One region of the Streptomyces sp. NPDC050147 genome, then DNA from elsewhere that is predicted to be linked to it. Evidence: riboswitches for the same ligand, from Rfam matches in the RefSeq annotation. Region 1 holds a riboswitch; the other holds the start of a gene.

What was found. A riboswitch is a leader RNA that binds a small molecule or an ion and turns the genes downstream of it on or off. The one in region 1 is predicted to bind cobalamin.
Region 2: it holds a riboswitch for cobalamin, as region 1 does, so the genes downstream of both, AB0I94_RS11830 (ABC transporter substrate-binding protein) here and AB0I94_RS01250 (ABC transporter substrate-binding protein) in region 1, are expected to answer to the same signal.

The regions. Positions count from the first base shown of each region.
Region 1 is NZ_JBFALJ010000001.1:274,835-278,225, forward strand. It holds gene AB0I94_RS01245 (iron chelate uptake ABC transporter family permease subunit) at 1-399, opposite strand, end outside; gene AB0I94_RS01250 (ABC transporter substrate-binding protein) at 396-1,415, opposite strand; cobalamin riboswitch at 1,514-1,700, opposite strand; gene AB0I94_RS01255 (VOC family protein) at 1,708-2,187, opposite strand; gene AB0I94_RS01260 (helix-turn-helix domain-containing protein) at 2,193-3,059, opposite strand; gene AB0I94_RS01265 (haloacid dehalogenase-like hydrolase) at 3,277-3,391, shown strand, end outside.
Region 2 is NZ_JBFALJ010000006.1:14,349-17,739, reverse strand. It holds gene AB0I94_RS11835 (iron ABC transporter permease) at 1-839, opposite strand, end outside; gene AB0I94_RS11830 (ABC transporter substrate-binding protein) at 947-1,906, opposite strand; cobalamin riboswitch at 1,951-2,108, opposite strand; gene AB0I94_RS11825 (M67 family metallopeptidase) at 2,072-2,494, opposite strand; gene AB0I94_RS11820 (amino acid permease) at 2,606-3,391, opposite strand, start outside.

The sequences.
Region 1 (3,391 bases):
CGCCGAGACCGACACCGCTCCCCCGCCGATCCCCAGGACGACGATCGCGACCGCGCCCGTGGACGCCCCCGAGGAGACGCCGAGCACGAAGGGGTCGGCGAGCGGGTTGCGCAGCAGGGACTGGAGGACGGTTCCGCAGACCGCGAGGCCCGCGCCGCAGACCGCCGCGAGGAGCGTGCGCGGCATGCGCAGGTTCCAGACGATGCCGTCCCGGATGGGCGTCAGCTTCGCCTCTCCTTGGCCGAGGTGCGCCGCGACCGCCGACCACACGTCCGGTACGGAGATGTCGGCGGGGCCGATGGTGACGGCCACGGCCACGGAGAGCGCGAGGGCGGCGACCCCCGCCGTCCAGAGCGCGACGTGACGTATGCCGCCCGGGACGCCGACGGCACCCCTCACTTGGCGAGCCCGAACTCGCGCAACGCGTCAGCGACTTGTTCCACGCCGTCCACCGTGCGGATCGTGGGGTTCATGGCCTGGCCGCTCAGGAGCACGTACCGCTTCTTCTTCACGGCGGTGAGGTTCTTGGTGACCGGGTTGGACTCCAGGAACTCGATCTTCTTCTTCGCGCTCTCGGCCGTCTGCGACTTGCGGGTGAGGTCGCCGATGACCAGGACGTCGGGGTCGCGGTCGGCCACCGTCTCCCAGTTGATCTGGGGCCACTCCTCGCGGGTGTCGTCGAAGACGTTCTTCACGCCCAGTTCGCGGGTGATGATGCCCGGTGCTCCGCAGCAGCCCGCGATGTAGGGGGCGTCGGAGTTGGCGAACCAGTAGAGGAGCGTCGTGTCGGACGCGTCGGTGTCCTTGATGGTCCTGGTGGCCTTCGCCACCCGGCTCTTGAGGTCCGCGACCAGGCGTTCGCCGCGCTTCTCGACCCCGAAGGCCTTGGCCAGGGCCCGTACTTCGCCGTAGACGGTGTCCATGGTCAGCGTCTTGACGCGGCTGCCGTCGCCGTCGCCGCTGTTGTCCTTGCCCGCGCAGTCGGAGGGCGAGACATAGGCGGGTACGCCGAGTTCGGCGAACTTGGCGCGGTCGGCGACGCCGCCCTTGCTGACCGTCGCCAGGAAGGAGGCGGTGACGAAGTCCGGTTCCTCGGCGAGGACCTTCTCGAAGGAGGGGTAGCTGTCGGCGAGCCGGTCGACCTTGGCGTTGTCCTTCTCAAGCCCCTCGAGCACCGGGTCCGTCCAGGTTCCGGTGCCGGCCATGCGGTCCGCGAGGCCGAGGGAGAGCAGGATCTCCGTGGAGCCCTGGTCGAGGGAGACGGCCCGCCGCGGCGGCGCCTCGATCTCCGCCTGCTGGCCGCAGGAGGCGAGAGTCAGCGGGTAGCCCGCGGCTTTCCCGCCCCCGCCGGAAGCGGTCGACGGGCTGCCTCCGCAGGAGGTCAGCGTGGTGGCGAGGGCCACGCCGATGAGCATGGGGACACGTACACGACGGGCGGTGGAGGACACACGATCCCTTGAGTCTCACGGCTCATACGCGGAGCCTGGCCTGCTTCGTCACCTCCGCCGCCCGGTGTGCGGACGAAGGTGCCAGCAGGTCTTCGGACTCGGGGATCGGCCGGGCGGGGCGCCTTCCCAGGCGTCCGTGGACGCCCAGTGGCCGTGGCCCCGCCCGTTCCCCCTCACCGCTGCGCGTCAGTTCCGGATTCGCACCGGATTCCCTGGCCCTGGTGTGGGTTGACTGGCGTGCGCAAGCTATCACGCGAGGTCAGGACGGCTGCTCGGGCCTCGGTGCGCCGCGGTAGGTGCCGAAGGACCACTTGTTGCCCTCGGGGTCGGCGATCCCGAACTCCCGGCTGCCGTACGGCTGATCCTCGATCTCGCGGATGATCTCGACCCCCGCGGCGCTGAGCCGCTGGTAGAGGTCGTCCACGCGGTCGGTGACGACGTACGCGCCGAAGGTGCCCGGCTTCAGGCACCAGGCCTGGGACTTCTCGTCGTACGAGCCGAGCATGATCGCGCCGCCTTCGGGCCAGTCGAGCTCGGCGTGGGCCACCCGGTCGCCGTCCTCGTAGACGGCGGTGCGCAGGAAGCCGACCGTGCCGACCAGGAAGTCGATCAGGGCGGGGGCGTCATGCGCCTGGAGGGTCGGCCAGACATCGGGGGCGCGCCCGGCGGAGGTGGCGGTGGTGGCGGGCGTAGCGGTGGAGGCGGACTGGGGCTTCTGCTGCTTCTCGGTGGTGTTCATGGCTCCTACTCTTCGCCCCCGCCATAGCTCCCGGCTTGGATATTCCGGCACTCTTCGGCCAGCCAGGCGCTGGGGCTTGCGCCGGTGTACTGCCGGAAGTCCCGCACCAGGTGGGAGTGGTCGTAGTAGCCGCAGTCGGCGGCGACGCGGGCCAGGTCGGGGGCGGCGCCCGCCGCGACGGGGCGTACGACGGCGTTCCGCGCGCGCTGGAAACGCATCAGGCGCCCTGCCTGCTTGGGGCTCAGGCCCGTCTCGGCGCGGAAGAGCGTGGTGAGGCGCCGTTCGCTGAGCGCGACATGCCGGGAGAGCCCGCGCAGGGTGCCCGTCCCCTGGTGCCGGGCCAGCCAGGCCCAGGCCTCGGCGACCTCGGGCCGTACGGAGCCGCCGGAGGCGTCGGACGCGGCGCGCTGCCTCAAGTAGGCGGTCAGCGAGGCGAACCGCTCCTCCCAGCCGCCCTGCTCGCACAGCAGCTCCCGCAGATCCGCGGCGCGGCGCCCCAGCACCTCGGCGCCGGGCGTCACCAGCTCACCGGCGAGTTCCGCGGCCGGTACGCCGAGCAGGGCGCGGGCGGCGAGCGGGTGCACGGCGAGCTGGATGCCCGCCTCGTGCTCGGGCCGTACGACGTACGCCGGGGACTGGTGGAGGCCGCCGAGGACGATGTCCGTGCGGTCGGCGTCGCGGCCGCCCGCCTGCTCGGGGGTGGGGCCGGTGACGACGGGGCCGTCGAGGGAGAAGATCAGCGTCAGGTACGGGGACGGCAGGCCGCGGTGCAGGCCGGGCCGCTCGCCCCGCGTGCGGTAGCCGACGGCGGACACCACCATGCCGTCGAGCCGCGGGCTGGCCCGCACGAACTCCCGGGAGACGCTCTCCATGCCTTCCAGTATGCGTTGGGCGACGCTCCGAAGCAGGCGCGCGGGCGTGCCGGAACGGGACCGAAGGAGTAGCGGGCGTCCGCTTCCCCTACCCGTGCGCAGAGGTCCCATGCCCGTTCCGTCCAGTGATATCGATCATGGGAATCCGCGGTGTGACCTCATACGATGACCCGCCGCTCCGGACGGGGCGCAGACCGCTCTCAGGGGGCACAGAACCATGGCATCAAAGGTAAAGGGCAAGCCGGCCGTCATCGGCACGGCGGGCGCGCTCACCGCGGCGGTCCTCGCGGGCACGGCGCTCTGGCCGAGCACGGACGCGACGGCCTCCGACG
Region 2 (3,391 bases), on a different contig from region 1:
TACGCGACGAGTACGCCGGTCAGGAGCGAGGCGAGGACGAAGACGGCGGCGCGGAAGCGGGCGGTGTCCAGGCCGAGGACGGTGGCGCCCTCCTCGCCGACCAGGAGCAGGTCCAGGGGGCGGGCCAGGGCGACGAGCAGCGCCGTGCCCGCGATCAGGGCGGCGCCGGGCAGGGCGAGCATGTCCCAGCGGGCGCTGCCGAGGCCGCCGAGGGTCCAGTACAGGACTTCCTTGAGGTGGTCCGCGCTGTCGGCCGTGATCAGGATGAGGCTGGTCAGGGCGGAGAGGATGTACGAGACGGCCACCCCGGCCAGGATCAGGCGGCCGGTGGCGAATCCGCCGCCGGATCTGGCCAGGGTGTAGACGACGAGCAGGGAGAGCAGGGCGCCCGCGAAGGCCGCGGCCGGGATGGTGACGGTCGTGGCCAGGCCCGCGCCCAGGCCGAAGACGCTGCCGAGGACGATGACGGCGACGGCTCCGGCGGAGGCGCCGGAGGAGACGCCCAGGAGGAAGGGGTCGGCCAGCGGGTTCCTCACCAGGGCCTGGAGGACGGTGCCGATGACGGCGAGCCCCGCGCCTACGGCCGCGCCGAGCAGGACCCGGGGCAGGCGGACGTCCAGCACGATCGTGCGGAACGGGGAGGGTTCCGCGCCGCCGGTAAGGATCTCCAGGACGTCGGGCGCCGGGATCCTGACGGAGCCCAGCGCGAGGCCTGCGACGATCGCCGCCGCGAGGGCTGCGCAGAGCGCCGCGATGACTGTCGCGTAGCCCAGTCGTCTGCGGGTCGGTGTGACCCTGGCGGGGCCTTCCCCAACCCCGCCCCTTCCCGGCTGTGACATGTGCGGCTCCGCCGCGGGCCGCTCTGGTGCGGGGGCCTTGGTTGCCGTCATCACCGGCTTCGCCGAGTTCGTCCTCAAACGCCGGACGGGCTGAACCCCCTGCCTCTTCACAGCTGGTCCGCCAGCTTCTCCACCGCCCCCGGTGCCCTCACCCCCGCCACCGTGTCCGACAGTGGCAGGACCGCGAACCGCTTGTTCTTGATGGCGGGGACGTCCGCGAGGACGGGGTCTTCGAGGAGGCGCTTCTTCTTCTGGGCCACCGTCGTGCCGCCGTAGTCGAGGATCACGATCACCTCGGGCTTGCGGTCGACCACCGACTCCCAGGAGGCGTCGCCGAAGGCCTTGTCGAGGTCGGCGAAGACGTTGCGGCCGCCCGCCCGCTCGATGATGTCGTTGCCGATGCCCCGGCCGCCCGCCGTGAACGCGGTCTTGTCGCCGCTGTCGTAGACGAAGACCGGGACCGGCTTCTCGGACTTCAGTTCCCCTGCCGTGGCCGCCAGTTGGCGCTTCGCCTCGCCCACCCACTTGTCGGCCCGCGGTCGCACTCCGAACGTGCTGCCGACCTCGCGGACCTCCTTGTAGACGTCGTCCATCGTCACGGCCCGCTTCGCGCAGCCTTCGACGTTGAGGCGGCTGTCGATGCCGGACTTCGCCAGAGCCGCGCGGCTGCGGCCCTCGCCCGCCTGGAAGGCGCTCGCGTAGCCGCCGTAGACGAAGTCGGGGTCGGCGGCCAGGAGTTTCTCGTACGAGGGGTACTCCTTGGCCAGGACCGGGGTGTCCGCGTACGCCTTCGCGTACTTCGGCAGGACCTTGTCGTCGAGGTAAGCCGTCCCGGCGATGCGGTCCTTCAGGCCCAGCTCCAGCATCACTTCCGTCACGTGCTGGTTCATCGTCACGGCGCGCTTCGGGGGCGCTTCGTACGTCGTCTTCACGCCGCAGTTCGTGACCGTGTACGGAAAGCCGGGCGCCTGGGCCGCCGACTGCGACTCCGGTCCTTCGGAGGACGAACACGCGGCGAGCGGGGCGAGCAGGGCCGCGGCGATGAGCACGCGTACGGGTCGGGACATGACTGGACTGCCTCCTCCAGGGGATTTCCGCGTCCCCTGCGTCGTGGGAGAAGAAGGCGGCAGGTCAGTTCCTGACTGCCCCGCCCGCGAAGGGTGGGGTCACAGTGGCGGGACCGTGCCGGATTCGCACCGGCTTCCTGGGTCCTGCCGCCTCAAAGGTGAAGCTCAGTATGCCTGGACGACCTTCACCTCTTCCTCGGTGACCTCGCCGTCCACGATCCGGAAGGAGCGGAACTGGAACTCGCCGGCGCCGTCGGTGTCCGCGGTGGAGACCAGGACGTAGTGGGCGCCGGGCTCGTTGGCGTACGTGATGTCGGTGCGCGAGGGGTAGGCCTCGGTCGCCGTGTGCGAGTGGTAGACGATCACCGGCTCCTCGTCGCGGTCGTCCATCTCGCGGTAGAGCTTGAGGAGGTCGCCCGAGTCGAACTCGTAGAACGTGGGCGAGCGGGCCGCGTTCAGCATCGGGATGAAGCGCTCGGGGCGGCCCGTGCCCTCCGGGCCCGCGACCACACCGCAGGCCTCGTCGGGGTGGTCCTGGCGCGCGTGCGCGACGATCTGGTCGTGGAGGGCCTGGGTCAGGGTCAGCATGGCAGCCAGGATAAGCAGAAGGGCCGGTCCGTACCGAAGAGTGGTACGGACCGGCCCACATGCTGGGATCAGGCGGTGATCAGGGCTTGGTCAGGGGTGACCACGGCTTGATCAGGACTTGATGGCGTCCTGCGGCTCGGAGCTGCCGCCACCCGTCGACTGCGTGCCGCGCTTCTGCATGACCAGGTAGCCGATGCCCAGGATCAGGGCCCACACCGGAGCCGCGTACAGCGAGATCCGCGCGTCCTTGTCGATGCCCATCATCACGATGACCATCGCGATGAAGGCCAGCGCGAACCAGCTCGTGTACGGAGCGCCGGGCGCCCGGAAGGTGGACTGCGGCAGCTCGCCGCGGTCGGCCTTGCGGCGGTACTTGATCTGGCAGACCAGGATCATGATCCAGGCCCACATGCCGGAGATGGTCGCGAAGGAGACGACGTAGTTGAACGCCTCGCCGGGCCACTGGTAGTTGATCCAGACGCCGACCAGCATCAGCGTGGCGGAGAAGGTGGTGCCGACCAGCGGCAGGCCGTTCTTCGTCAGCTTGGTGAAGAACTTCGGGCCCTGGCCGTTGAGCGCGAGGTCGCGCAGCATGCGGCCGGTGGAGTACATGCCGGAGTTGCAGGAGGAGAGCGCGGCCGTCAGGACGACGAAGTTGACGATCGCGGCGCCGATGCCCAGGCCCATCTCCTCGAAGGCCGCCACGAACGGCGAGACGCCCGGCTCGAACGAGGTCCACGGCACGACCGAGAGGATCATGATGAGCGCGCCGACGTAGAAGACGGCGATGCGCCACGGCACGGTGTTGATGGCCTTGGGCAGGACGGTCTTCGGGTCCTTGGACTCGCCCGCGGTGACGCCGACGAGCTCGACGGCGAGGAAGGCGAACATCACGAT